Linked DNA regions of Kribbella sp. NBC_01245. The protein of the gene in region 2 interacts with the protein of the main gene of each other region in a pairwise test. Links are inferred from orthologs where the notes say so. Each region holds a gene or a part of one and is shown on either strand. Other genes may lie near its edges. The genes, in order: OG394_RS28200 and dnaE.

The links.
Region 1: the proteins of dnaE (region 2) and OG394_RS28200 interact in binary tests that used the Escherichia coli proteins (3 or more experiments, as listed by UniProt). The link is inferred for Kribbella sp. NBC_01245 from one-to-one orthologs.

The regions. Positions count from the first base shown.
Region 1 is NZ_CP108487.1:6,169,779-6,183,472, reverse strand. Bases 5,981-8,961 are described here. They hold OG394_RS28200 (pyridoxal phosphate-dependent aminotransferase), read left to right. Parts: upstream 5,981-6,885; coding sequence 6,886-8,037; downstream 8,038-8,961. Other genes in these bases: OG394_RS28195 (GbsR/MarR family transcriptional regulator), read right to left, coding at 8,042-8,961; OG394_RS28205 (glycosyl hydrolase family 28-related protein), read left to right, coding at 5,981-6,867. Outside these bases: OG394_RS28230 (methyltransferase domain-containing protein), read left to right, coding at 1-834; OG394_RS28225 (carbohydrate ABC transporter permease), read right to left, coding at 824-1,660; OG394_RS28220 (carbohydrate ABC transporter permease), read right to left, coding at 1,657-2,592; OG394_RS28215 (ABC transporter substrate-binding protein), read right to left, coding at 2,596-3,897; OG394_RS28210 (FadR/GntR family transcriptional regulator), read left to right, coding at 4,098-4,787; more of OG394_RS28205, read left to right, coding at 4,897-5,980; more of OG394_RS28195, read right to left, coding at 8,962-8,980; OG394_RS28190 (ArsC/Spx/MgsR family protein), read right to left, coding at 8,985-9,401; OG394_RS28185 (hypothetical protein), read right to left, coding at 9,401-9,955; ATP-dependent chaperone ClpB, read right to left, coding at 10,214-12,802; OG394_RS28175 (hypothetical protein), read left to right, coding at 12,958-13,386; OG394_RS28170 (bifunctional 5,10-methylenetetrahydrofolate dehydrogenase/5,10-methenyltetrahydrofolate cyclohydrolase), read left to right, coding at 13,394-13,694. UniProt on the Escherichia coli protein: Shows aminotransferase activity with methionine and histidine as substrates, and to a lesser extent also with phenylalanine.
Region 2 is NZ_CP108487.1:2,431,773-2,446,531, reverse strand. Bases 10,074-14,119 are described here. They hold dnaE (DNA polymerase III subunit alpha), read left to right. Parts: upstream 10,074-10,376; coding sequence 10,377-13,919; downstream 13,920-14,119. Other genes in these bases: OG394_RS10740 (hypothetical protein), read left to right, coding at 13,966-14,119; OG394_RS10750 (Type 1 glutamine amidotransferase-like domain-containing protein), read left to right, coding at 10,074-10,256. Also shown: ileS (isoleucine--tRNA ligase), read right to left, coding at 1-21; OG394_RS10790 (IS30 family transposase), read left to right, coding at 1,316-2,470; OG394_RS10785 (class I SAM-dependent methyltransferase), read left to right, coding at 3,356-4,174; OG394_RS10780 (AfsR/SARP family transcriptional regulator), read left to right, coding at 4,340-6,214; OG394_RS10775 (carboxymuconolactone decarboxylase family protein), read left to right, coding at 6,218-6,817; OG394_RS10770 (DUF167 domain-containing protein), read left to right, coding at 6,830-7,096; OG394_RS10765 (TraR/DksA family transcriptional regulator), read left to right, coding at 7,301-8,053; lspA (signal peptidase II), read left to right, coding at 8,026-8,721; OG394_RS10755 (RluA family pseudouridine synthase), read left to right, coding at 8,714-9,643; more of OG394_RS10750, read left to right, coding at 9,648-10,073; more of OG394_RS10740, read left to right, coding at 14,120-14,568; OG394_RS10735 (DUF3352 domain-containing protein), read left to right, coding at 14,613-14,759. UniProt on the Escherichia coli protein: DNA polymerase III is a complex, multichain enzyme responsible for most of the replicative synthesis in bacteria. This DNA polymerase also exhibits 3' to 5' exonuclease activity. The alpha chain is the DNA polymerase catalytic subunit.

The DNA.
Region 1 (13,694 bases), 3.7 Mb from region 2 along the record:
CCGTCGCTGATGGCGGTCATGCTTGAGGCACTTGATCCGGCAGATGGCGATCGGGTGCTGGAGATCGGTACAGGCACTGGCTACAACGCTGCCCTGTTGAGCCACCGGCTCGGTGACAGGAACGTGGTCAGCGTCGACATTGCCGCCGACCTGGTGAGCGATGCGAAGAGCCGGCTTGCCTCGATCGGATACCACCCGACGCTCGGTGTCGGTGATGGCGTTGACGGCTGGCCGGGCGAAGCGCCGTACGACGGCATTATTGCTACCTGCGCGCCCGATGCCGTGCCTGGTGCGTGGCTGGGCCAAGTCCGGCCAGGCGGACGGATCGTGGCGCCCATCGCTACCGGCGTCGCGGTGATCGACGTCGCTCCCGGCAGGAAAGGGATGGGGCGGTTCCTGCCGGGAGGGGCGTACTTCATGCCGCTGCGCGCGACACCGGGACAAGTCGACCTCGGTAGCCAAATCGCTGACATCACCTCGGCCATCGCCCCAGTGCGAACAACGGATCTCGGCGAGACGATCTGGTTCGACGATGACTTCCAGTTCGTCTTGTCCGCGGCTCTGCCAGGTCTGCGATTCCTGACCAAACTGGCCGAAAGCGGGATCACGATCTTCACCGACGCGGACGGCTCGTGGGCCCGCCTCGACGGCGGCGCCGTCGCCCAGGGCGGACCCCAACGCTTGTGGGATGCGGTCGAGAACGCCCACCGGCAATGGGATGGCGTCGGCCGACCGACACGCGACAAGTTCAGCATCACTGTCGATGGCGGCGCCCAGCACATCCGACTTGACGGGCACGGCGTCGAGTGGCGATTGGGCCGGGTTATTCCTTGACGGCGCCTGAGGTTAGGCCTTCGACTATGTAGCGGCTGGCGAAGGCGAAGAGGACCATGGTGGGCAGGATGCTCAGGACGGCTGCGGCCGACATGGAGCCCCAGTCGATGTTGTAGCTGCTGATGAAGCCGTTGAGCGCGGCCGGGACCGTCTTGTTGCTGTCGCTGTTCAGTAGCGTGACTGAGAGGAACAGCTCGTTCCAGCAGTTCACGAAGTTGAAGATGTACGACGCCGCTATGCCCGGCGTCATCACCGGAACCAGCACGCGGAACAGCGCCGACAGACGCGAACAACCGTCGACCATGGCGGCCTCTTCGAGCGACGCCGGCACATTCTCGAAGAACCCGCGCAACATCACCGTGCACAAAGGGATCGACACCGCGACGTACACCAGCATCAGGCCCCACCGGCTGTCGACGAGGTACATCCGCGTCATCAGCACGTACAGCGCGCCAAGGGCGATGAAGCCCGGGATCATCTGCGTCACCAGGAAGGCGCCCATCACGGCACCCTTGGACCGGAACTCGAACCGCGCCAGCACGTACGCCGACAGCAGCGACACCACCGTCGCAAGGGCGGCCGCGACGGTCGACACGATCAAGCTGTTGCCCAGGTAGACCGCGAAGTTCGACTGCTCGAATAGGCCGGTGTAGTTGTCCAGCGACCACTTCTCCGGCCAGTATCGCAGCGGGTAGGCGAAGATCGTGCCCGGATCCTTGAACGACGTGACCAGGATCCAGTACAGCGGGAAGACCGTGATCAGCAGGCACAGCCCGAGCCCGGCGTACTTGACGATCCGGCCCGCGATCGACTCGTGCCGGATCATGCGGCGGCCACCTTTCTGGGACGCTTGACCTCGCGAGGGCGGATGGCCATCAGATAGAAGACCGCGAAGACCATCAGGACGAAGACCACCATCAGACCCATCGCCGAAGCGCGGCCGTAGTCGCCTTCCTGCGTCACCTGGATCATGTACGACGTGACGATGTGCGTCTCGTTCGCGGGACCACCGCCGGTCATGCCGAAGATCAGCTCGGGCGAGTTGAAGATCCAGATCACCCGCAGCAACACGGTCAGCGCGAGCGTCGTCCGGATCGACGGGATGGTGATGCTGAACAACGTGCGGACCTTGCCGGCGCCATCGATCGCGGACGCCTCGTACAGCTCGTCCGGCACGGATTGCAGCGCGGCCAGGATCATGATGGCGAAGAACGTCACGCCATACCAGACGTTCGCCACGATGACCGCGATCATCGCGTAGCGGGCGTCCGCCAGCCAGGGCACGGGTGTGTCGATCAGGTGCGTCTTCATCAGCAAGTCGTTGACCACGCCGAACTCGCCGTTGAACATCCAGCGGAACAGGATGCCGATCAGGAAGCCCGACACGGCCCACGGGAAGAACACCAGCGCCTGGTACGTACCGCGGAACCGGAATTTCCGCCGCAGCCAAAGCGCCATCGTGAACCCGATGAGGAACTGCGGCACCAGCGAGCCGACCACCCAGACGATCGAGTTCCACACGGTGCCGCGGAACATCTCGTCGCCCAGGAGGGTCTGGAAGTTCTTCAGGCCCACCCACGACGTATCACTCAGGTCGTTCAGGTTGTAGTTCCTGAAGGCCATCTGGACGCCCTGAAGCAACGGGTAGAACGTGAAGAGCCCGACGAACACCAACGCCGGCAGCATGAACGCGAACAGGACCAAGCCGGTCCGGCCGGTGAAGTGCTTCCGGCCGGACACGGATTTTGTGGCGGCCATAGATCAGTTACCGGCCCACTTCTTCGTCCAGTACTCGTCCCAGCCCTTGAGGATCTCTGCCGGCTGGGCCTTCCCAGTGATCAGCTTCTGCACTTCGCTGTCGGCCTTGTTCTCCCACTCGGTAGACCAGGCGACACCGCGCGGCTGCGTCACCACGATGTACGTCTCGGGTGACTCGTTCATAGCGACGTACGACGCCCAGGGGCCGTCCTTGAAGTACGGGTCGTCCGCTGCGCTCTTGAGGATCGGTACGAGGCTGTTCTCCTTGGAGAACGTCATAGCCGCGTCACCCGACGTCAGGAACTTCACCAGCTTCACGGCCTCAGGCTTGTGCGTACTGCCCTCGGCAACACCCCAACCGGCGTTGGCCAACGGCTGCGCGGCCTTACCCGTAGGCCCGACCGGAAGCGGCGCCGTACCCCACTGGTCTTCCTTGATCGTCTTGGACTCCTTGACGGTCGCGATGACCTCCGGGTCCTGCAAGAGGAACCCAGTCGTACCGGACGTGAAGCCCTGCACCATCTCGGGATAGCCCCAGCTGACCGACGAAGGCGGCGACGCGGTCTTGAACAGGTCGACGTACATCGTGAGCGCGTCAACGGCCTTCGGCGACGAGAAGATCGTCTTGCCGTTGGTGAGCTTGAACGCGTTGTCCCGGTTGATCTCGTCGATCACGTACGCCGAGATGACCGCTACGGCGTTACCGCTCGCGCCCTTGCCGCCGCGGAAGGAGTAGCCGTACCGGTTCTTGCCCGGGTCGTTGATCTTCTTCGCCTGCTCGGCCATGTCGGTCCAGCTCTTCGGCGGACCGGCGAACCCGGCCTGCTGCGACAGGTCCTTCCGGTAGAACAAGGAGAGGCCGTAGAACCCGTAGGGCACCATGTACGACTTGCCGCCCTGCTGCGCCACCTTCAGCGCGTTGGCCGTCAGGGCGTCGAGGCCCTCCCAACCCTTCAGGTCCGGCGCCATGTCGTAGATCCACTTGTTGCTGGTGAACGGGCCTACAGTCGAGTCACGCACTTCCAGCACGTCTACGCCCTTGCCGGACTGCAGCATCTGCTGGATCTTCTGGTCGGCCTGGTTCGTCGGGGGCGAGATCAACTGGACCTTGATCCCCGGGTTCGCCGTCTCGAAGTCGCCGATCAGCTTCTTCAGGAGCGCCGTACGGGTCGGGTTGGTCAGACTCTCGACCATCTGCAAGGTGGTGCCGTCGGCGGCCTTCTCGGCCGGACCGGGCCCACAAGCGGTCAAGGCGACGGCCATGGCGGACAGTGCTGCGAGTAACTTCACTGGTTGGTACCGCATGGTTGTTCTCCTCCGGGTGGACGACTCACAGGGTGCGGGGGAACCCATCGGACATCTGATGAATCTGGAAGCCGTCTCAGCACACTAACCAGATTTGGGCGTCCTGGGTAGCCATGTGTTCACAAGGTGACCAATAGTGGTCTGAGGACTTACCCTCGTCGAGCTAGGTGTTCACGGGGTTCGAGAGGGAGGTGGACCGGATGGCGGCGACGGACAAGGCCCTGGCCGGCCTGCGGCAGATGATCGCGTCAGGCGCCATCGGGCCGGGCGAGCAGTTCCCGCCCGAGCCCGAGTTGTGCGACCGCCTCGGGGTATCGCGGAGCTCGCTGCGCGAGGCGGCGCGTTCGTTGGCGGCGCTCGGGGTGATCGAGTCGCGGCACGGATCCGGAACGTACGTGTCGGCGCTGGATCCGGCGGAGATCATCAGCCGGTTCTCGCTGTCGGTGGAGCTGATTCCACTGGAGGGCGTGCTGCAACTGCTCGAGGTTCGCCGGGTGCTGGAGTCGCACGCGACGGCCGCGGCAGCCGCTCGGCAGGACCCGGAGTTGGAGGCGCAGCTCGGCGCGATCCTCGACCAGCTCGAGGCGACCACCGACGCCGCGGAGATCCAGGCCCTCGATGCCGAATTCCACGGCGCGATCTGCAAGGCCGGCGGCAACCCGACCGTCACCGCCCTGACCGGCGTCATCCGCGGGCGCGGCGGTCACTACCGCATCTTCGAACCAGGCGACGAGTTCAACGCCATCAAACAAACCAGCGACCGAGGCCACCGAGCCATCCTCGCCGCCATCGCCACCCGCGACCCCGCAGCCGCCGCCACCGCCGCCTCGGCCCACATAGCCCAAACCGAACTCTGGCTCCGAGCCCTACGCCCAGAACCCAAGATCTGAACTTCTTGCGCGACCTCTGTCGAGATCTTGCGCGGGGATGTTGGGATGCGTAGGGTCCGGGAGGCGGGCGTGAGTGCGCGCCGCCTTGAGTGTGAGGGATGGGCCGCCCATGTCCCGGAGCCGTCGGATTGCCGTTGTCGCGGTGTTCGCGATGACCGTTGTGAGCAGTGTCGCCACCACCGCGTCGGCCAATGAGGCGGCGCCCGTCATCACCAGGGCAGGGCTGGACCCGGCACTGGTGGAAGGACGCGGCGCCACCGTCGCGTTTCTTGAGCAAGAGGCCGAGAACGCGGTCACCAACGGCCAGCGGATCGGCCCGAGTCGGGAGGCGTACACGCTGCCCGCGGAGGCATCTGGTCGTACGGCGGTGAGGCTCGCCGAGGCGGGGCAGTACGTCGAGTTCAGGCTTTCGCGGCCGGCGAACGCGTTGACCTTGCGCTACAGCATCCCGGACGCCGTTGGAGGCGGCGGGATCACGGCACCGCTCGACGTACTCATAAACGGCAAGAACCGGCACACGATGACGCTGACCTCGGAATTTGCCTGGCTGTACGGGATGTACCCGTTCTCGAACGACCCGAATGTCAATCCGCATCCGGGCTGGTGGAAGCCCGAGCCGGATCCGGTCGCGAAGCCGTTCCGGCCGAACCACTTCTACGACGAGCAGCGTCTGCTGCTCGGCAAGACGTACCAGGCGGGCGACCGGATCCGGTTCAAGGTCCCGGCGAATTCGCCGGCCGACTGGTACGTCCTCGACCTGGCCGACTTCGAGCTTGCGAAGGCACCGGCGAAACAGCCGCGGAACTCGCTTTCCGTGGTGACGTTCGGCGCCGACCCGACCGGCCGTCGCGACGCGGCACCCGCGATCGAACGCACCATCGCGGTCGCGAAAGCCCTTAAAATGAAGGTGTTCATCCCCGCCGGCACGTTCCAGGTCAACCGGCACATCGTCGTCGACAGGGTGACGATCCAGGGCGCCGGCAACTGGTGGACCATCATCAAGGGCAAGGTGCTGCCACTCCCGGCACCCGCCCCCGACAAGTCGATCCACAGCGCGCCCGGCTTCTACGGCAAGTACGCCGACGCGGGCGGCAGCACCAACGTGCACCTGTCGGACTTCGCGATCGAGAGTGACGTGCGCGAGCGAATCGACACCGACCAGGTGAACGGTATCGGTGGCGCGATCGGCGGCGGCTCGACCATCGAAAGGCTGTACATCCGGCACACCAAGGTCGGGATCTGGCTGGACGGGCCGATGAGCGGGCTGACCATCCGCGACAACCTCATCGTCGACTCGATCGCGGACGGGATGAACCTGCACCTCGGCGTCTCGCACGTCCGCGCGACCAACAACTTCGTCCGCAACAGTGGTGACGACGGCCTGGCCATGTGGTCCGAGGCTAACGAGCAGGGCCTGGTCAACCACGACAACGTCTACGACCACAACACGGTCCAGACCCCGGTGCTGGCCAACAACATCGCCATTTACGGCGGCCGGGACAACGCCGTCACGGACAACCTGGTGGCGGACCCGATCCGCGAGGGCAGCACGCTGCAGGCCGGGTCGCGGTTCAACTCGACGCCGTTCGAGGGCAAGCTGGTCTTCGCGCGCAACACCACGGTTCGCGGCGGACCGCGCGATCTGAACTGGAACATCGGGCTCGGCGCGATCTGGCTCTACGCGCTCCAGTCGGATATGGAGGCCCGGATCGAGATCACGGATTCGAGCTTCCTCGACTCGACGTACAACGCGTTCATGTTCGTGGTCGACTGGCCGGTCAAGGACCAGTACGAGGTGACCAACGTCGTCGTACGCAACGTCAAGGTCGACGGCACCGGCACGAACGTCGTCAACGCCCGCGTAGGTGGTTGGGCCAGCTTCGAGAACGTAGACGCGCGTAACGTCGGCGCGCCCTTCGTCAATAACTGCGGCACCTTCCAGTTCGACGGCACGCCCGAGTTCGACGTACGGCTGATCGGTGACAGCAATGACGGCAACTGGACGACAGGTGCGACCGGGCCGACCCTCTGCGACGACCGGCCGGTAGTGGTTCCTGCCCCACCCCCTAGTCCCTGGTAATGCCCTAGGGTCGAGGGCATGCGTGAAATGGCTAAGCGTCTGCATGGTCTCGGCACCACGATCTTCGCGGAGATGTCCGCCCTGGCCGTGCGTACCGGCTCGGTCAATCTCGGCCAGGGTTTTCCCGACACGGACGGCCCGGACTCGATCCTGGAGGACGCGATCCGGGCGATCCGCGGTGGCGCCAACCAGTACCCACCGGGTCGGGGAATCCCCGCACTGCGTCTGGCGATCGCTGCGCACCAGGACCGGTTCTACGGGCTGAAGTACGACCCGGACACGCAGGTCCTGGTGACGACTGGTGCCACCGAAGCGATCGCTGCCGCGCTACTGGCGTACGTCGAGCCTGGGGACGAGGTAATCGCCCTCGAGCCGTACTACGACTCGTACGCGGCGTGTATCGCCATGGCCGGCGGCAAGCGCGTCCCGGTGACACTGCGCGCGCCTGACTTCCGGCTGGACCTGGACGAGCTTCGGGCGGCCGTGACGGACCGTACAACGGTGTTGCTGATCAACTCACCGCACAACCCGACGGGCACGGTCCTCACCGACGACGAGCTGCGCGGGATCGCCGAACTGGCCGTCGAGCGCGACCTGGTCGTCATCACCGACGAGGTCTACGAGCACCTGGTCTTCGACGGCGGCCGGCACATCCCGCTCGCGTCGTACGACGGCATGGCGGAGCGCACGGTCAGCATCGGCAGTGCCGGCAAGACCTTCTCGGTGACTGGCTGGAAGATCGGCTGGGTGACGGGTACGCCCGAGGTAGTGACGGCGGTGACCACGGCCAAGCAGTTCCTCACGTACGTCTCGGGCGGTCCGTTCCAGCCTGCGATCGCCGGAGCTCTTGCCCTGGGCAACGACTACTTCGACGGGTTTCGCGCCACCATGCAGGGCAAACGCGATCGCCTCTGCGACGGTCTGACCGGGTTGGGGTTCGAGGTGTTCAAACCCCAAGGCACGTACTTCGTGACGACCGACGTCCGACCCCTCGGGTTCAGCGACGGCATCGAGTTCTGCCGCATGCTGCCCGAGAAGACCGGCGTCGTCGCCATCCCGCACCAGGTCTTCTACGACAACGTCGAAGCCGGAAGGCCCTTGGTCCGTTGGGCTTTCTGCAAGCAGGACGAGGTCATCGACGAGGCCCTGTCCCGCTTGGCCAAGCTCTAGGCGATCAGCTGTCGCGAAGGGCAGCGCGCTGTACGTCGCTGAGGCGTTCGGGCCGGACGTCGATCGCATACGCGCCGGATTCCGTACGCCGCAGCGCGATCGGGTCGATCAGGTCCGGGGTGTAGTCGGCGTCCCGCAGGGCCCGAGTAACCCGCTCGTCCGGCCAATCCAGCGCGGTGGCCAGTTCCGCCGTACTGCGTGGTCTGCCGGCGTGGATCAGCGCGGCGGTCACGGTGAGGGCGTCGTTGATCGCGGCCTCGGTCGGACCGCCGGCCATGTCCTCGCTGAGGCGGCCGATGAACTGGCGCATCTCCTCGAGCCTTACGCCGGCAGGGGTTTCGGCGCCGAAAACCTCGACGCCAAGCTCGGCGGTATCGGCCCACATCGCGTTCTGCCGGGCGCTGACCTGCCAAGTCCGGAGCCACACGTCGTCGTAGATCACGTATTTCTCGCGCCTGCGGCCGGGATCGGGCTCGCGATGGATCAGCTCCAGCCCTTCCAGGTAGCCGATCGCGTTCGAGATCGAGGCAGGGCTGACCCGCAGGCGCTCGACCAGGTCCGCGGAGGTGAGACTGCCCGCGTCCGTGGTGAACAGGCACGACAGCACCCGGGCCGCCATTCGCGGCATGCCGGTCTGCACCATCAGCGCGGCTAGCTGTTCCTGGAAATCCTGTGCTGCTTGGGGATTCCGCCCGTAGCCGGGCTCGACGACTGTGGTTGCCGTCGGCAACTGGCTTGTCTTGGTACGACGTGCGCGCTGTTCCGTGGCCCGGTGTGCGCGATCGGCCTGGTAGTCGCCAGGGCCGCCGTTCCGGGCGACCTCGCGGCTGATCGTGGAGGTCGGTCGGCCTAGCTCGCGCGCGATCTCGGAATACCCGAGGCCGTCCGCCAGCAGAGCCGCGATGCGCTGGCGATCGGGCCGGCTCAGCCTGCCGCCGGGCATCCGCTCACCGCGGACCAGGCCGGAAGATCGGCGGCGCAATCGCAACCCCAGCGCCGTCCCCGTCGCCAGGTCCTGAGAGGAACGGGCTGAGCGCCTCGGGCGTGCGGGCGATGGCGGTGGTGCCGTCGTCGGCGGTGATGATCGGGCGCTGGATGTGCTTCGGATTGGCCGCGAGCAGCTCCAGCCAGGCCTGCCGATTCGCCTCATCGCGCGGCAATGCCTTGATCGCGTCGGCGGCAGGGCCATCGGGCCGGGCGACGTGCCACGGCTCCAGGCCGAGCCGCTCGACCACGGCCGCGAGCTCGGCGGCGGTCGGCGGATCGTCCAGATAGCGGCGAACCGTATAAGCGATGCCGGCCTCGTCGAGCGCGGCCGTGGCGGCCCGGCACTTAGAGCAGGCGGGATTGACCCAGATCTCCATCAGCGCCTGACCCCGAACCAGTCCTTCGTCGGCTGCTGCGTCATCATCACCAGGATGCCGACGTGCAACGCGATCCCGATGATGCTGGCCGGCAGGGACAAGATCCCACCCAGCACGCCGAGTGAGGCGACCACCATCAGCATGATCCGGGCCCAGCGCGCCCGCCGGTGCAGGAAGATCGCGGGCACGATGTAGATCAACCCGCAGATCGCGAACACCAGCGGCAGAATGCCCTCGGCCTCCGGCTGCCCCAGCGTCTCGGCCATCCCGGCACCCGCGGTGGTCATCGACACCAGCGCGCCCAGCAGCGACATCACCCCGAGCACGACCGAGATGATCGACGCGACAACGACCTGCCGCGGCGGCTTACGCGCGACCTGCCCGCCCGGCCAACCCGCCTGCTGCCCCGGCGCCGGCCACCCCGGCTGCCCACCGGGCCCACCAAAACCGCCAGGTCCACCAGGTCCGCCAGGTCCGCCAGGTCCGCCAAAGCCACCGTGCCCGCCATAACCACCAGGCGCCCCAAACCCACCGGGCGCACCAGAGCCAGGCACCGGCCCATCAGCGGGCCCGCCGCCACCAGGCGCGAACGGCTGAGCCCCGGGATACGCCTCACCATGGCCAGGCGTGCCGGAACCACCGGCCGGGGCAGCACCACCAGCCGCGCCGGGTCCGAAGACGCCGGAACCTTGATAAGGTCCCGGCCGCTCCGGCGGCGGCTGGCTGGACTCGGGTGGACCGTGCTGGTCACTCATGAAGCGTCTGTCCTTCCAAAGGACACGAGTTGTGCCCTCTCCGACGATGATCCCAGATCAACCCTGAGCGGCTTGGACATCAAGGGCGTCCTTGCCCTCATTCAGGCTGACCTTGACCGTGTCGCCATCGCGAATCGTTCCGGCCAGCAGACCGCGGGCCAGCTCGTCACCAATGGCCGACTGCACCAGCCGCCGCAGCGGCCGCGCGCCGTACACCGGGTCATAGCCGGTCAGAGCCAGCCACTCCATCGCACCCTCCTCGACGTCCAACGTGATCCGGCGATCGGCCAGCCGACGCTGCAGCGCCTTGATCTGCAGGCCGACGATCTGCGTCAGCTCCTCGCTGCCGAGCGCGTCGAACAGCACGATCTCGTCCAGCCGGTTGATGAACTCAGGCTTGAACGACTGCCGCACCACCGTCATCACCTGGTCACGTTTGACGTTGTCGTCGAGCGACATATCGGCCAGGTACGACGAGCCGAGATTGCTGGTCAGGATCAGGATGACGTTGCGGAAGTCGACCGTCCGCCCCTGCCCATCGGTCAGCCGGCCGTCGTCGAGGACCTGCAGCAGGATGTCGAAGACCTCGGGATGCGCCTTCTCCACCTCGTCCAGCAGGATCACCGAGTACGGACGCCGCCGCACGGCCTCCGTCAGCTGGCCACCTTCCTCGTAACCGACATAACCCGGAGGCGCACCGACAAGCCTCGACACGCTGTGCTTCTCGCCGTACTCCGACATGTCGATCCGGACCATCGCCCGCTCGTCGTCGAAGAGGAAGTCCGCCAGAGCCTTGGCCAGTTCGGTCTTACCGACACCGGTCGGACCGAGGAACAGGAAGCTGCCGGTCGGGCGATCCGGGTCGGAAATGCCCGCGCGCGCCCGTCGTACGGCGTCGCTGACGGCCTTGACCGCGGTCCGCTGGCCGATCAGCCGGGAGGCCAGTTCGTCCTCCATCCGGAGCAGCTTGCCGGTCTCGCCCTCGAGCAGCCGGCCGGTCGGAATACCCGTCCACATCGCGATCACCTCGGCGATCTCGGTCGGGCTGACCTCGTCGTGCACCATCGCATCCGGGCCTGCTTCCACCGGCTCGGCGGTGGCCAGGGCTTCAAGCTCTTTGCTCAGCTCGGGCAGCTCGCCGTACAGGATGCGGGCAGCCGTCTCGAGGTCGCCATCGCGCTGGGCCCGCTCGGCCTGACCGCGCAGCTCGTCGATGCGCTCCTTGACCTCACCGACCCGGTTCAGCCCGGACTTCTCCTTCTCCCACCGGGCTTCCAGCGCCCGCAGCTCTTCCTCGCGATCGGCCAGATCCGCGCGCAACCGGGCCAGCCGGTCCCGGCTGGACGGGTCTTCCTCGCGGGACAGCGCGAGCTCCTCCATCTTCAGCCGGTCGACGCTACGCCGCAGCGAGTCGATCTCGACCGGGGACGAGTCGATCTCCATCCGCAGCCGCGAGGCCGCCTCGTCGACCAGGTCGATCGCCTTGTCGGGCAGCTGGCGACCGCTGATGTAGCGGTTCGACAGGATCGCGGCGGCGACCAGGGCCGAGTCGGAGATGGCGACCTTGTGGTGCGCCTCGTAGCGCTCCTTCAGACCGCGCAGGATCGCGATCGAGTCCTCCACGCTGGGCTCACCGACGAAGACCTGCTGGAACCGCCGCTCCAGGGCCGGGTCCTTCTCGATCCGGGTCCGGTACTCGTCGAGCGTGGTGGCGCCGATCATGCGCAGCTCACCACGGGCCAGCATCGGCTTCAGCATGTTGCCGGCGTCCATCGCGCCTTCGCCGGACGCGCCCGCGCCGACGACCGTGTGCAGCTCGTCGATGAACGTGATGATCTGGCCGTTCGACTCCTTGATCTCGGTCAGTACGGCCTTCAGGCGCTCCTCGAACTCGCCGCGATACTTCGCGCCGGCGACCATCGCGCCGAGGTCGAGGCTGATCAACCGGCGACCCCGCAGCGATTCCGGCACATCGCCCGCGATTATCCGCTGCGCGAGGCCTTCCACCACGGCGGTCTTACCCACGCCGGGCTCACCGATCAGGACCGGGTTGTTCTTGGTACGACGCGACAGCACCTGCACCACGCGACGGATCTCGGAGTCCCGCCCGATCACCGGGTCGAGCTTGCCGTCGCGAGCGCGCTCGGTCAGGTCGACGCCGTACTTCTCCAGGGTCTTGGTGGTGCCCTCGGCCTCCGGCGACGTGATCCGCCGGTTGCCGCGGGCGTCGTCGAACGCCTTCAGCAGCGCGTCCGCGGTCACGTCCAGCGCGGACTTGGCCGGGCCATCGACGGTCGCGAGCGAGATCAGCAGGTGCTCGGTCGAGATGAACTCGTCGCCGAGCCCGAGCGCACGCTGCTCGGCCTGGTTCAGCACGTCGCTGGTCTTCGGGGACAGGCTCGGCGCCTGCACGCTGCCGCCACTGGTCCTCGGCAGACGCGCGAGCTGCTCGGCCGTCCGGCGCCGGATGGCGTCCAGATCCGCGCCGGCCGCCTCGAGCAGGCCGACGGTGGTCCCCTCGGGCTGCGCCAGCAGGGCGGAGAGCAGGTGAATCGGCTCCACGGTCGGGTTACCCGCCGAGGAGGTCTGACGGATCGCCACCGACAGGGTTTCCCGGGCAAGCGTCGTCAACCGCTGAACATCCATCTGTACATCCGGCCTTTCCGTGAAGTGCTAAGGACACTTGGAATAACGTACCCAAGGTTGAGTCCATTCCACTCAACTCTGCCAGATCCACTCAAGCGCGGACCCGCTCAGCCGGTACTCTCGGGGCGACAGACTTGCGCCTAGGAGGGCCCTGAGTGAGCGAGAATATTCCGTCCGCCATCATCCGCTGGCCGCATTCCGCCGGAGGTTCGGCGTACTGCCTGGGCCGCTTGGTCCAGCGTCCGTCGGCCGCGCCGGTGATCGTGCTGACCGAACTGGCGGGCAACCCCGACGTGCTCGGGCTCAGCGCCGACTTCGGCGGGGCCGCCACCGCGGCGTACCGGCAACTCGGCGACGGGATCGACCCGCTGTCGATCGTCTGGGTGGCGCAGCACGGGGAGTTCTCGTCGTACGACGCGGCGGGTGCGCCCGAGACGCTGACCGAGGTCACCGTGCGATTCGACGGGCAGCGCTTCAGCTGCGACCTGACCGACCTACGGCTGCTCCCGTTCGCGGAGGCCGAAGCCTGGCAGCAGGCGCTGGGGCTTCAGCCGGTGGCCGCCGTCCTCGCCACGGTCGCCTGAGGCCGGGATGACACTGCCAGCCACCCGCGCATTGTCCGGAGGCGCCGTCCTGAAGTCGGTCCGCGCCGACCTAGCGCCGCACCGGGCCGTCATCGAGCCGCAGAACAAGAGGGTCTCGGTGATCCGCTTCTCCGCGCAGGAGACCGATCCCCAACTGTGGCAGCACCGGATGGAGGCCTCGCGGGTCTCGGCCGAGCAGAAGGTGAAGGCCTTCTCCCACCTCGGGTACCAGGTCGACCACGAGGTGCTGCCCGGCGGCACCAGCGCGGCGGACTTCGCCCGGCTGATCGACGAACGCAGTGCCGATC
Region 2 (14,759 bases):
GGGAGTGGTTGGATCCGCCATCGTGCACTTCCTCCGTCAGAAAAGCCCGAACCTGACGAAGGGACGAGACCGGCGCCGTCGCCAGAGTCCCGCGGTACCACCCTTCTTGGTGACGGTCGAACGCGCCACCCACTCGTAAACGCACCACTGCTGGTTCTACTGAGCCTTGCGGCCGTTCTTCCAGCGACTCCGGGGTGATAGCCCCATCAACGCCTTGTGATTACGCCCTTCGAAGTCTACGACCACGCCTTGCCCGAACACGAATCCTTAACCCTTGCCGGTTGGCCGGGTCGTTGGTGGGCACCCGTCCCCCTGAGTCTTCCGAATTGTCAGGCCGGTCCGGGCCGCGTCAAGGGCTTCATCGGCTGTCGCCGACGCTGACGCGCCCTTGACGCGGCCCGAACCGGCCAAAGGCGGCAGCTATCAGGGGGACGGGTGAGGTCTGCCCGTTTGCGTACGCCGTCCGGTCTGGGATGGCGAGTGGTGCGGCTTCCTGAGTCAACTGGACGTTTTTCGGGCCGGAAAACGTCCAGTTCGCTCAGGAAGATGATGCTGCACGTCTTTGCGGCGGTTATGTGCCCGCAATTCGTGCGTTATCCCGTCATCTCCTGGGTTCCGGTGCGAACTAAACGGCCCGGAACCCAGAATCTCAGACGTTAACCCTCCAAATCGAGAGCGCCATCCCGAATTTTGGCGATGCGCCCTCCAAATCCGGATGTGCGCCGCCCTATTCCGAGGGTCGACCCGCGGAATGGGGAGTCGACATGGCAAATTTCGCGAGTCCACCCCCCATTCCGCAGGTCGACCCTCGGAATAGGGTCATGGCCGGTGCCGTCGCCGGGATGGTGTGTGCTGGGAGTGGCTGGCCATCCGCGAGGTGGGTTACCACCCCGGAACGGCGGGTTCACGTGGTTGTTGCAACACCTCGATTTGAGGAGTTGTGATGGTTATGTCGTTTGTGGAGGACAACGAGCGTCACGGTGCTGCCTTGTTGCGGCTGGTGGATTCGGGGGTCGGGGTAGCGGCTGCGTGTGAGTCGTTGGGGATCGGGCGTGGTCGTGGCTATGAGATCTTGCGGGCTCGTGGCCGTGGTTCGCGTCCGCGCACGGTGATCACTGATGCGTTGCGGGAGCAGGTCATCGCGGTGTTCAAGGAATCGGGGAACATCACTGGCGCGGGTTCGGCCTGCGGGTTGAGGCATGACACTGCCCGGCGGATCCTTGTCGTGGCCGGGCTGGTTCCCGCGGTGCGGGCCGTGAAACGCAAGACCCAGGCCAGGGTCCGCCTCGAGGAGTTGCTGGAGGCGGGCTGGTCCATCACGCGCGCAGCCAAGGAGGTGGGCGTGCATCCGGGTACTGCGCGGGACTGGCATCACGGGGTCCGCAGGGTGGGCAACACGCGGGTCTATCCCGATGGGCGGGTCGTGGACTACGGCACCACAACCCGATACTCCACTTCCATGACCCCATCAGCTGACGCGGTGATCAGCGACCGTTACCTGTGCCTGGACCAGCGGCTGGCGATCGCCGATGGGCGGGTCAACAAACTCACCTTGACCGCGATCGCGGCCGGCATCGGCAAGGACAAGTCCACAGTCTCTCGTGAGATCCGCGCCCACAGTGTTGAAGGAACCTACCTGCCCCACCAAGCCCACCGCGACGCTGCGGCCGCCAGGGCCCGGCCCAAGACCTCAAAGCTGGTCACCGATCCCGCGTTGCGTGAGCAGGTCGAGCTGGGTCTGGAGCGGAAGTTGTCGCCGGAGCAGATTTCGAACAGGCTCGTCAAGGACTTCCCCGACGACGAGAGCATGCGCGTGAGCCACGAGACGATCTACAAGGCGCTCTACTTCCAGGCCCGCGGCGGCCTCAAACGCGAAGTCCAGACCGCGCTGCGCACCGGACGGACCCGCCGCAAACCACAACGCCAGCCCGGCCAGCGCCAGCACCGGTTCGTCGAGGAGATGATCATGATCTCCGAGCGGCCCGCCGAGGCCGACGATCGCGCGGTTCCCGGCCACTGGGAAGGCGACCTGATCATGGGCGAGAACAACCGGTCCGCGATCGCCACCCTGGTCGAACGCACCACCCGCTACACGATGCTGGTCCACCTGCCCGGCGGCCACGACGCCGAACAGGTCCGCGACGGTCTCATCGCGACGATGAAAACCCTGCCCGGCCATCTGCGCGGCTCGCTGACCTGGGACCAGGGCTGCGAAATGGCCAAACACAAACAGTTCTCCATCGCCACCGACATGGCCGTCTACTTCTGCGACCCGCACTCCCCCTGGCAGCGCGGCACCAACGAAAACACCAACGGACTACTGCGCCAGTACTTCCCCAAGGGCACCGACCTGAGCATCCACGGACCCGAAGACCTCGAACACGTCGCCCAAGAACTCAACGGGCGACCACGCAAAACGCTCGACTGGGACACCCCAGCCGAACGCCTACGTGATCTACTCACCACCTAGAAACCAACCCGGTGTTGCAACGACCCCTCGAAACCGCCAACCCGGGGTGGTAAGCCACCCGCACGATGGCTACCCCTCGCCAGGCAAGAGCATTCCGCGCCAACCCGCCACCCGAACACGGCACCACCCGGCCACCGAGCGCGGCACCACCCTGGCGTCCGTGCACGGCGGCACCCGACCACTGAGGATTGCGCCACTCGCCACCGGACGGCATCGCCCGGCCAATCGTGCGTGGCGTCACCCCGGGCGTTCGTGAAGGGCAGCGCCCGGCCATCGAGGACCGCACCGCTCGGCAATCCGCGAACGGCGTTGGCCGGCCATCCGTGAATGGAATCGGTCGGTCATCGCGAACGGAATCAGCCGGCCAATCGTGAACGGAATTAGGTGGCTATTTGTGAATGGGGAGGCGTGATGCAGGCGGTCATACTTCGCTCGTCCCCCTGAATAGCCCGCCGCACTTGGTGGACCCGGGTCGGGTCAAGGGCGCGTTAGCGTCGGCGGTAGCCGATGGAGCCCTTGACGCGGGCCGGGTTCACCTGACAATTCGGAAGAACTCAGGGGGACGAGTGCCCACCGAAGAGCACGGTTCGAAGGTGATACCGGGCTGGCGATTAGCGTTGATTCGTCCGAATCCGCCCGCCTACGTAGGCGACCAAACGGACCCGCCGCAGAAAGGGGCGAGCGGATGCAGACGAATCAACGCAGCCATGGAGGGGGCTGCGCAGCAGGGAGAGGACGTCGCGTGAGCGGGGTGGGGCTAGGTGGGTGGGGGTTTGGGGTTGACAGGTTGGGTGGGGCGTCACACGGTGGGTCACACGGGGGTGGGGGAGGTTGTGGGGAGGCCGCGGGGGTGCGGTCGTGGGGGATTGAGGGGAGATGCTGGAAATGGAAGCTGGCACCGTGGATTTCAAGGCGGTCAAGGACAAGCAGCGCGCGGGTTGGGAGACCGGCGACTATCCGCGGGTGGGTAACACCTTGCAGATCATGGCCGAGAGGCTTGTCGGGGCGGCGGAGGTTCATGCGGGGGAGAACGTTCTCGATGTCGCGTGTGGTCAGGGGAATGTCGCCTTGTCTGCAGCTAGGCGGTTTGCCACCGCGACAGGGGTCGATTACGCGGCAAATCTTCTGGCCCAAGGGCGTGAGCGGGCGGAAGCAGAGCACCTACCGGTCACCTTCATTGAGGGCGATGCCGAGGAACTCCCCTGCGAGGATCATGAGTTCGACGCGAGTCTCAGCACGGTTGGCGTGATGTTCGCGCCGGACCAGTTCCGGGCCGCGAGCGAGCTCGTTCGGGTAACCCGTCCGAACGGCAGGATCGCGCTCGCGAGTTGGACGCCCGAGAGCCTGGTCGGTGCGATGTTCAAGGTGATTGGCAAGTACGCGCCGCCGCCTCCTGCGGGGGTGGTGTCGCCGATGCTGTGGGGCACGGAGGCGCGCTTGGCGGAGCTGTTCGGCGACAAGGTCGAGTGGACGGTGCTCAAGCGTCGTACGTTCGAGTTCTGCTACCACTCGCCGGAGCACTTCTCCGAGTGGTTCACGCAGTACTACGGCCCGATCACCCGCCTCGCCGGAACGCTCGACGAGACGCCGCGGGCGCAGTTCGCGGCGGACCTCACCGAGGTGGCAGCTCGGTACAACAAGGCGACCGACGGGACGCTGTACGCACCCGGCGAGTACCTCGAGGCAGTAGGCATCCGGCACTAACGACCGGCCCGACCGGCGCCGAGGTGCAGGTAGCCAAGGGGCAGGTAGCCAAGGGGCAGGTCGCCAGGGGGCAGGTCCCAAATGGTCGGCAAGGGGCAGGTCGGCGAGGGGGCAGACGGGAGTGGGGATCGGCGTCACAATGTGCTCGGGGGGAGTGCTGGAAACATGGTGACGATTCGTTTACTGGGTCCGCCGGCCATCGTGCGGGACGGTCAGGTGATGCGGCCGCCGCGGGGGCGGAAGGCTTGGGCGCTGCTGGCCTATCTGCTGCTGGCGGATCGGCCGCCGAGCCGCCGGCACCTGGCCGATCTGCTCTTCGCGGACGCGGAGGACCCGCTCGGCGCGCTGCGCTGGACCTTGGCGGAGTTGCGCCGGGCGCTCGGCGTGCCAGGCGTACTCGGGGGAGATCCGGTCAGTACCGACTTCGGCGAGGACCTCACGGTCGACGTACTCCTCGTCATGCAGGACGAAGCCGACCTGCTCTCGGCCACGGGTGAGCTGCTCGAAGGGCTGGAACTCCCGTCGAGCCTGGAGTTCGAGTCCTGGCTGTTGGTCGAGCGGCATCGGGTCTCGTCCCGGATCGAGGCCCGGCTGCATCAGAAGGCCGTCGCGCTGCTCGCCGCCGGCCGGGCGAGTGATGCCGTGACGTATGCGAGCCGGGCGGTGGCATGCAATCCGCTTGAGGAGGGGAACCACGAGCTGCTCGTTCGCAGCCTGGCCCAGACCGGCGACCGGCATGCCGCGCTCAAGCAGGTCGCCGTCTGCCAGGACATCCTCCGCGTCGAGGTCGGCATCGAGGCCTCGCTCGCCCTCCACGAGGCGGCCAACGCCCCAACCGCCACCCTGACCAGGCCCAGCACCGGGGCCGGCACCAAGACAAGCACCAAGACAAGCACCGAGGCGAGCAGCGAGATGAGGGGGAAGATGCGGATCCCCGGACCGTTGGCCAGCGGCCGGGCCTCGGCGGTCGGGCAGCTCGAGGCGGGCCGGGCTGCCATCGCGGCAGGCGCGGCCGACGCCGGGGTCGAGTGCCTGCGCCGGGCCGTTTCCGAGGCGGCCCGCTGCCAGGATCTCGCCCTGCACGGACGGACGCTCGCGGCACTAGGCGCCGCACTCGTCCACTCCGTCCGCGGGCGCGATGAGGAAGGCGCGCTCATCCTCCACGAAGCGATCGACCTCGCCACTCAGGCCGGGGATGACGCCGCCTTGGTCACGGCGTACCGGCTGCTCGGTTTCGTGGAGGTCCATGCCGGTCGGCGGAAGACGGCCGACGCCTGGTTGGCGAAGGCGCAGGCCGTCGCGCGGACCGATGCCGAGCTGGCCGCCGTACTCGGGGTGCGGGGGATGAACGCCTCGGACCGGGCCGATTACCCGGCGGCCTTCCGGCATCTCGAGGACTCGGTCGACCGGGCTACCGCGGCAGGCGATTCGCGCCAGCAGGCTTGGTCGCTCTCGATCCTCGGCCGGGCCCACCTACTCCGGGGCGAACGCGCGCAGGCCGGCGCCGTAGTCGCGCGGTCGATCGAGCTGGCACACGAGCAGCGGTGGATCGCGTTCCTGCCTTGGCCGGAGGCGTTGCGGGCCGAGATCGACCTGTACGACGGACGGCTCGACGCGGCGGCGGATGATCTCGAGCAGGCGTGGGTCCAGTCGTGCCAACTCGGCGATCCGTGCTGGGAGGGCATGACCGCGCGGGCGCTCGGCCTGCTCAGCACCCTGCGCGGGGATCATCGCGGGGCGATCGAGTGGTTCGGCGAGGCCGCGACGCGTTCCAACCGTGGGCCGGATCGCTATCAGTGGATCCACGCTCACGTGCTCGACACGATGATCACCACCGCGCTCGACCGGGACGAACCGGCCCGCGCTCTGCCGTTATTGGCGCGGCTGGACGCGCTCGCCGCCCGCTGCGACATGCGCGAGCTGGTCGTACGGGCGCAATTGCACAAGCACCGACTAGGCGACCGTACGGCGCTCGGCGCGGCCGCGTTGATGGCAGCCGATATCGACAACCCAGTCCTGACCCAACTCCTGAACGGATAGCCGATGACCGCGACCGCATTCCTGCCCGGGCCCGTGGCCGAACCTTCGCCCGAGACGCTCGCGATGTACCAAAATGACGTGAACGAGCTCGGGCAGGTCATGAACATCACCCGTGTCTGGGCGCACCAGACGGCCGCGCACGAAGCGTTGTTCGGCCTGCTCGCGCAGTGCGCCGAGGCCGCGAACCTCGACGTACGGCGGAAGGGGATCCTCGTCCTCGCGACGGCGTCGACGCTGGGTGATTCGTATTGCTCGCTGGCCTGGGGCCGAAAGCTCGGTCTCGAGGCCGATCCCAACCTCGCGGCCGGGGTGATCGAGGGGCTCGACGATGGTCTGACCGAGTCCGAGCGGGCGCTGGCGAACTGGGCCCGGAAGGTGGCGCGCGACGCGAACGGCACCAGCGAGGGCGACGTACAGGAGTTGAAGGAGGCCGGATTCACGGACGCGGAGGTCGTCGCGATCACCGTGTTCGTGGCGCTGCGCTTGGCCTTCTCGACCGTGAACGACGCGCTCGGCGCCCGGCCGGACGCCCTGTTCCGCGCCGCGGCATCCGCGGAAGTCCTCGCGGCGGTCGACTACGGCCGGCCCATCGCGGAGGACTGAGACACTTTCGGGATGCGGGTTTTGGTACGAGTGAAGCCGGGTACATCGCGAACCAGCGTCGGCGGCCGGTACGACGGACCGGGCGGTGTCGCGCTGGTCGTCTCGGTTGCCGCCCGGGCGGTCGAGGGGCAGGCGACTCGCGCCGTGCTCGAAGCGGTCGCTACGGCCTTCGGCGTACGGCGGTCGGCAGTGACGTTGGTGCGGGGCGCGACGAGCCGGGACAAACTACTCGAAGTCGACGGTGCGTCAGCGGATCGTCTCAGCGAGTTGCTCGGTTAGCAGCGCGTAGCACAGTTGAACCGTTTGTGTCACTCCCCGAAGTCACAACTCGTCTCATATGACGCAAACAACATCGAGTGTGGTTGAAGAACCGACTACCGTATGTCCACGGTCTGCGCGTCGGGCTGGTACGTGGACCGTGCGTGCCCTACATTCTTGCGACCAGTCCGCATCAGTCCCCGACGATTGCAGGGGGTAGTCGCTATGGCTACATCGGCTCCGAAGAAGTCCGCCCCCGTACGCACGCCCGTGGTCAAGAAGAAGGCCGCGGTATCCGCTGAGACCGGCACGGCCAAAAAAACGCTGGCGAAGAAGGCCCCGGCCAAGAAGACTGCGGCCACCAAGGCCCCAGCCGCCAAGGCTCCGGCCGCGAAAGCCCCGGCTAAGAAGGCCCCGGCCAAGAAAGCGCCGGCCAAGACCCCCGCTAAGGCCATGAACGCCAAGGCCACGACAACTGCCAAGAAGGCATCTGCCCAGGCAACACCGACGAAAAGGGTGGCAGTGAAGACTAGCGAGAACAAGACAGCGGCCCCGGCGTCCGGCAAGGCAGCTGCCAAGGGAGCGGACAAACTCACTGTCGGAGCGAGCGAGGCCCCGTGGACGACAGCGGAGATCGCCGAGATCCGCGGTGAGCTGGAAGCCGACGCCAAGCACCTGCGTGAGGAGATGAACACGGCCGAGCAGGAGATCGCCGGCCTGTTCCGGGACGGTGGCGACGGCGCCGGTAACGACCCGGCCGACGTCGGCTCCAACACCTTGGAGCGCGACAACGAGATGTACCTGGCGAACAACGCGCGCAACATGCTGGAGCAGATCGAGCACGCCCTGTCGAAGCTGGCAGACGGGACGTACGGGGTCTGCGAGAGCTGTGGCAAGCCGATCGGCAAGGGTCGGTTGCAGGCGTTCCCGCGTGCGACACTGTGCGTGTCATGCAAAGAACGCGAAGAACGCCGCTGAGTCAGACACCAGAAGCCAGTCCCGGTGACGCCCCGGAGCTAGATCCGGGCGCGCAGCCGGAGGACGCGGAACCGGCCGACACCTCGTCGGCCGGTTCTGCGTCGTCGTCCGAGGAGCCCACGGTTTCGGAGCCGCCGGCCTTGGAGCCCACGGCCGGCCGCCGCCTACCGCTGCTGTTCGCCCTGATCGGCCTGGCCGTGGTCGGGCTGGACCAGCTGACCAAGGTGCTCGCGCTGAACAACCTCGAGCCGGGCGAACCGGTCGACATGATCGGATCGCTGCTCCGGCTGAACCTGATCCGCAATCCCGGCGCCGCCTTCAGCCTCGGTAGCGACTACACCCCGGTGATCGCGGTCATCCAGATCACCGTTGCGCTGGTCGTGGTCTACCTGGCCCGTCGGCTCGGCTCGACCGGCTGGGCGCTGGCCTTCGGTTTCCTCTTCGGGGGTGCCGTCGGCAACATCATCGACCGGATCTTCCGCGAGCCGTCGCCGTTCCACGGGCATGTGGTCGACTTCCTGCAGCTGCCGCATTGGGCGATCTTCAACGTGGCCGACATGGCCGTGACAACCGCCGCGATCCTGATGATCGTGCAGACATTGCGCGGTATCAAGCTAGACGGCACCCGGGAAGTATCGTCCGGAGCAGGGAAGGCAACCAGTGAGTGATTCGCGCACAGTGATCGTGCCGGACGGTCTGGCTGGTGAGCGTCTCGACGCCGCACTGTCCCGCCTGTTCGGTTTCTCGCGGACCAAGGCGGTCGAGATGATCGACGCCGGCCTGGTCCAGGTCGACGGCGCCAGCGCGATGAAGTCGGCCCGGGTCGTTGCCGGCTCCCTGCTGGACGTCGAGATCCCGCCGCCTCCGGGCGAGATCCAGGTCGTGCCCGAGATGGTCGAAGGCCTGCGCATCGTGCATGACGACGACGAGATCGTGGTCGTCGACAAGCCCGTCGGAGTCGCGGCCCACCCGTCCCCGGGCTGGACCGGCCCGACCGTCATCGGCCATCTCGCCGGCGCCGGTTTCGCCATCTCGACCAGTGGTGCCGCCGAGCGCAAGGGCATCGTGCACCGCCTCGACGTCGGCACCTCCGGCCTGATGGTGGTCGCGAAGACCGAGCACAGCTATACCGTGCTCAAGAAGGCCTTCAAGGACCGCACGGTCAAGAAGATCTACCACGCGCTGGTCCAGGGCCACCCGGACCCGTTCACCGGCACCATCGACGCCCCGATCGACCGGCATCCCCACCACGACTACAAGTTCGCCGTGGTCGCCGGTGGTAAGCCCAGCGTCACGCACTACGAAACCCTCGAGGCATTCCGCTTCGCGACGCTGCTCGAGATCACCCTCGAAACGGGCCGGACCCACCAGATTCGCGTGCACATGGCGGCCGTCGGCCATCCGTGTTGCGGAGACGCGCAGTACGGCGCCGACCCGGTCCTAGCGGAGCGCCTCAACCTGTCCCGACAATGGCTGCACGCCATGCGCCTCGGGTTCACGCACCCGGGTTCGGGGGAGTACGTCGAATACAGCTCGACCTATCCGTCCGACATCGAGAAGGCCCTCGAAGCCCTCGCGGACGCCTACTAGGCAGATGCGGCTCTACCTTTCGTCGTACCGGCTGGGGGATCATCCCGAACACCTGCGCGCGCTCTTCAAGAGTGAACGCGCGCGGGTGGCGGTCATCGCGAACGCCCTGGACGCCGTACCGGCTGAGCTCCGGGCCGAGATGGTCGAGCGTGAGCTTGCGGATCTCGCCGGGCTTGGTTTGACCGGCGTCGAGCTCGACCTCCGCTCGTCTGTCGACCTTCAGGGGTACGACGGGGTGTGGGTGCGCGGCGGGAACGTTTTCGTCCTGCGTACGGCGTTTGCTCGCAGCGGTTTCGACGTACTACTTAAGTCGGCGCTTGAGGCGGACTCGATCGTTTATGCCGGGTACAGCGCGGGCGCCTGCGTATTGGCTCCGAGCCTGCGCGGTCTCGAGCTGTGTGACCCCGTGTCGGACGTTGACGGCGAGGTGCTGTGGGACGGCCTCGGGCTGATCGACGAGGCGATCGTGCCGCATGTCGACTCGCCGGGACATCCCGAGACCGATCTCGTCCGCCCGATCGTCGACCTCTACCGCCGAACCGGCGTACCGCACCTAACTCTCCGCGACGGCCAGGCGCTCCTGGTCACCGGTTCATCCCGTCAGGTGGTCTGACGCGCCCGGATATCGGGCGGTGTTCGGGGTGCTCGGAGAGGCGATTCAAAAACTGTCCTAGCCGCCGTTTAGGGTGAGGTTCTTCCCGCTCACCGGCGTCCCCTGGAGGTCTGCTCAGACATGCCGTCCGCCGACAGTTTCGTGCATCTGCACAACCACACCGAGTACTCCATGCTGGACGGCGCCGCACGGATCAACGAGCTCTTCAAGACCGCCGAGCAGATGGGCATGCCCGGCCTCGCGACCACCGACCACGGCTTCGTCTTCGGGGCCTATGAGTTCTGGAAGACCGCGCAGAAGTACGACGTGAAGCCGATCATCGGCGTCGAGGCCTACCTCACCCCGCAGACGCACCGCACCGAGCGCCGCCGGGTGAAATGGAGCGAGGGCGGTAACAGCAGCGACGACGTCTCGGGTGGTGGTTCGTATACCCACATGACGCTGCTCGCCAAGAACACGAACGGCATGCACAACCTCTTCCGGATGGCGTCGCTCGCCAGCCTCGAGGGGTACTACTTCAAACCCCGGATGGACCGCGAGCTGCTCCAGACGTACGGCGATGGGCTGATCGCGACCACGGGCTGTCCCGGTGGCGAGGTCCAGACCCGGCTGCGCCTCGGGCAGTACAAGGAGGCCGTCGCGGCGGCCGCGGAGTTCCGGGACATCTTCGGCGCGGAGAACTTCTACTGCGAGCTGATGGACCACGGGCTGCCGGTGGAGAAAGTCGTCCAGACCGACCTGCTGAAGCTCGCGAAGGACCTCGGCCTGCCGCTGCTCGCGACCAACGACCTGCACTACACGCACCCGGGTGACTCGGTCGCGCACGCGGCCCTGCTGTGCGTGCAGTCCGGCTCGACGCTGTCCGACCCGAAGCGGTTCAAGTTCGACGCGGACGAGTTCTACCTGAAGCCCGCCGACGCGATGCGCGAGCTGTTCCGCGATCATCCCGAGGCCTGTGACAACACGCTGCTGATCGCCGAGCGCTGCAACGTCACCTTCACCGAGGGGGAGGGCCGGTTCATGCCGCGCTTCCCCTGCCCGGAGGGTCACAACGAGGAGTCCTGGTTCGTCTCCGAGGTGGAGACCGGCCTGCACAAGCGCTACCCGGCCGGCGTGCCGGACCACGTCCGCAAGCAAGCCGAGTACGAGATCGAGGTCATTGTCTCGAAGGGCTACGCGGGGTACTTCCTCGTCGTCGCCGACTTCATCAACTGGGCCAAGGACCAGGGCATCCGGGTCGGCCCGGGCCGTGGTTCCGGTGCCGGTTCGATGTGCGCCTACGCGATGCGCATCACCGACCTCGACCCGCTCCGGCACGGTCTGATCTTCGAGCGCTTCCTGAACCCGGAGCGCATGTCGATGCCCGACTTCGATATCGACTTCGACGACCGTCGCCGCCCCGAGGTGATCCGCTACGTCACCGAGAAGTACGGCGACGACCGGGTCGCGATGATCGTCACCTACGGCACGATCAAGGCCAAGCAGGCGATCAAGGATGCCGGCCGGGTGCTGGACTATCCGTTCGCGATGGGTGACCGGATCACCAAGGCGATGCCGCCCGCGGTGATGGGCAAGGACATCCCGTTGTCCGGCATCTTCGACTCCGCGCACAAGCGGTACAGCGAGGCGACCGAGTTCCGCGCGCTCTACGAGTCCGACGCCGATGTGCGCAAGATCGTCGACACCGCCCGCGGCCTGGAGAACCTGAAGCGCCAGTGGGGTGTGCACGCGGCCGGCGTGATCATGTCCAGCGAGCCGCTGATCGACCTGATCCCGATCATGCGCCGCGAGCAGGACGGCCAGATCATCACCCAGTTCGACTACCCGAGCTGCGAGACGCTCGGCCTGGTCAAGATGGACTTCCTGGGTCTGCGCAACCTGACGATCATGGACGACGCCGTCAAGAACGTGGAAGCGGCGCACGGCATCGAGCTCGACCTCGACGCGCTCGGCGAGACCCTTGACGACGCCAAGACCTATGAGCTGCTCGGCCGCGGTGACACGCTCGGGGTCTTCCAGTTCGACGGCGGCCCGATGCGGGCGCTGCTGCGGTTGATGAAACCCGACAACTTCGAGGACATCTCCGCCGTCGGCGCGCTCTACCGGCCAGGTCCCATGGGTGCGAACTCGCACACCAACTACGCGCTGAGGAAGAACAACCAGCAGGAGATCAGCTACCCACACGACGAGCTCGCGGTAGCGCTGGAGCCCATTCTCGGCACGACGTACGGCCTGATCGTGTATCAGGAGCAGGTGATGGAGATCGCGCAGAAACTCGGCGGCTACACGCTGGGTAAAGCGGATCTGCTCCGCCGGGCGATGGGTAAGAAGAAGCGCGAGGTGCTCGACGCGGAGTACGTCGGGTTCTCCGAGGGCATGAAGGCGAACGGGTTCTCCGAGAAGTCGATCAAGGCGCTCTGGGATGTCCTGGTGCCCTTCTCCGACTACGCGTTCAACAAGGCGCACTCCGCGGCGTACGGTCTGGTTTCGTACTGGACCGCCTACCTGAAGGCGAACTACCCCGCGGAGTACATGGCCGCTGTGCTGACGTCCGTCAAGGACGACAAGGACAAGATGGCCATCTACCTGAACGAATGCCGCCGGATGGGCATCAAGGTGCTGCCGCCCGACGTCAACGAGTCCGACTCCAACTTCACCCCGGTCGGGACCGACATCCGCTTCGGCCTGTCCGGGATCCGCAACGTCGGCGTCAACGTGGTGGCCGAGATCGTGTCGGCGCGTGAGTCCGAGGGCCGGTTCACCGATTTCGTGGACTTCATCGACAAGGTGCCGCTGCCGGTCTGCAACAAGCGCGTCATCGAGTCGCTGGCGAAGGCGGGCTCGTTCGACTCGATGAACCACGCCCGCCGGGCCGTCGTCGCCGTGCACGAGCAGGCGGTCGACGAGGCCATCGACCTCAAACGCAACGAGGCGCACGGGCAGTTCGACCTGTTCAGCATGGGCGATGACGACAGCGGTGAGGGCGGCAGCCGGCTGACCGTGACGGTGCCCGAGATCGAGGAGTGGGACAAGGCCACCAAGCTCGCGCATGAGCGGGACATGCTCGGTCTGTACGTCTCGGACCACCCGCTGTTCGGCGTCGAGCACGTGCTCACCAACGGCACCGACTGCACGATCGGCCAGCTGCTCGCGGACGAGGAGCGCCCCGACGGGACTCAGGTCACGATCGGCGGTCTGGTCACCTCGGTGCAGCGAAAGGTCAACAAACGCGGCGATATCTACGCGATCGTCACGCTGGAGGACCTGGAAGGTTCGATCGAGGTGATGATGTTCTCCTCGGCGTACCAGCTCGCCGCGCATGTGCTGGTCAACGACGCGATCATCTTGATGAAGGGCCGGATCCGGCGCCGCGACGACCGGGTCGAGCTGAGTGGCTCCGACGTCACCGTGCCCGACCTGACCGAGGGGCCGTCCGGTCCGGTGGTCATCTCGATGCCGGTCAACCGGTGTACGCCGCCGGTGGTCGAGCAGTTGCGCGAGGTGCTGTCGGCCCACCCGGGGATGACCGAGGTGCAGTTGCGCCTACAGGCCCGGCAGAAGACGACGGTGATGCGGATCGGCGACCGGTTCCGGGTCACGCCGACGCCTTCGCTGATGGCGGATCTCAAGGCGTTGCTCGGTCCGCATTGCCTGGCCAGCTGATGGGGCTTCTTCGGGGAGGCCTCAGGTGATGGGTCACACTGGCGAGGTGAGTCAGTATCCCCAGCCGTATCCGCAGCCCTATTACCAGCCGGCCGTCGCCCCTGAGCCCTCATTGCCGTGGGCCCGCGCCTTGAGTGTCACCGTCGCGGTCTTTCTGGTGGTGGGCGCGATCGGCGGCTGGGTCTGGCAGCAGTACGCACCGCTCGCCCGCTACTCGGTCGACGCTGATGGCGGCTCGCTGGGGGAGGAGGAGATGACCCGGGTCTTCGGCCCCGACGGCACCTTCACCGCGATCGGATTCATCGCCGGCCTGGTGATCGGCGGCGCCTTGTTCTGGTGGTTGCACCGCTATGGCCCCTGGGCGGTCGCGATCGTCGTCGCCGGCTCAGCGCTCGGCTCCGGCGTGGCCTGGGGCGTCGGTATGCTCCTCGGCCATGATCCGCTGGACCCCAGGCTGGAGGCGGCCAAACCAGGCGACCTCCTGCCGGCACCGCTCGAACTGCATGGCTGGACCCCCCTCGCATCCTGGATCGTCGGGGCAGCTCTGGTCGCCGCCGTTATCGCGGCCACGACCTGGCGGAATGATCCGCCCGCGGCTGCAACCGGACCGGCCTCACCTGCGTCCGAGCAGACGCCGTGGATGCACTAACCTGACCCGGCCCGGCGATCGGCCGGACGATCCGAGGGGGCTCGATGTCTGACCACACCAACCCGCCGTACGGCGGCCAACCCGGCCCGGGGTATCCCGGTGCCAACCAGGCCGGGCCTTATGGTCCGCCTGCCGGCCAGCCTGGGTCTTACGGTCCGGGCGGTCCGGTTCAGCCCGGGCCCTACGGTCCG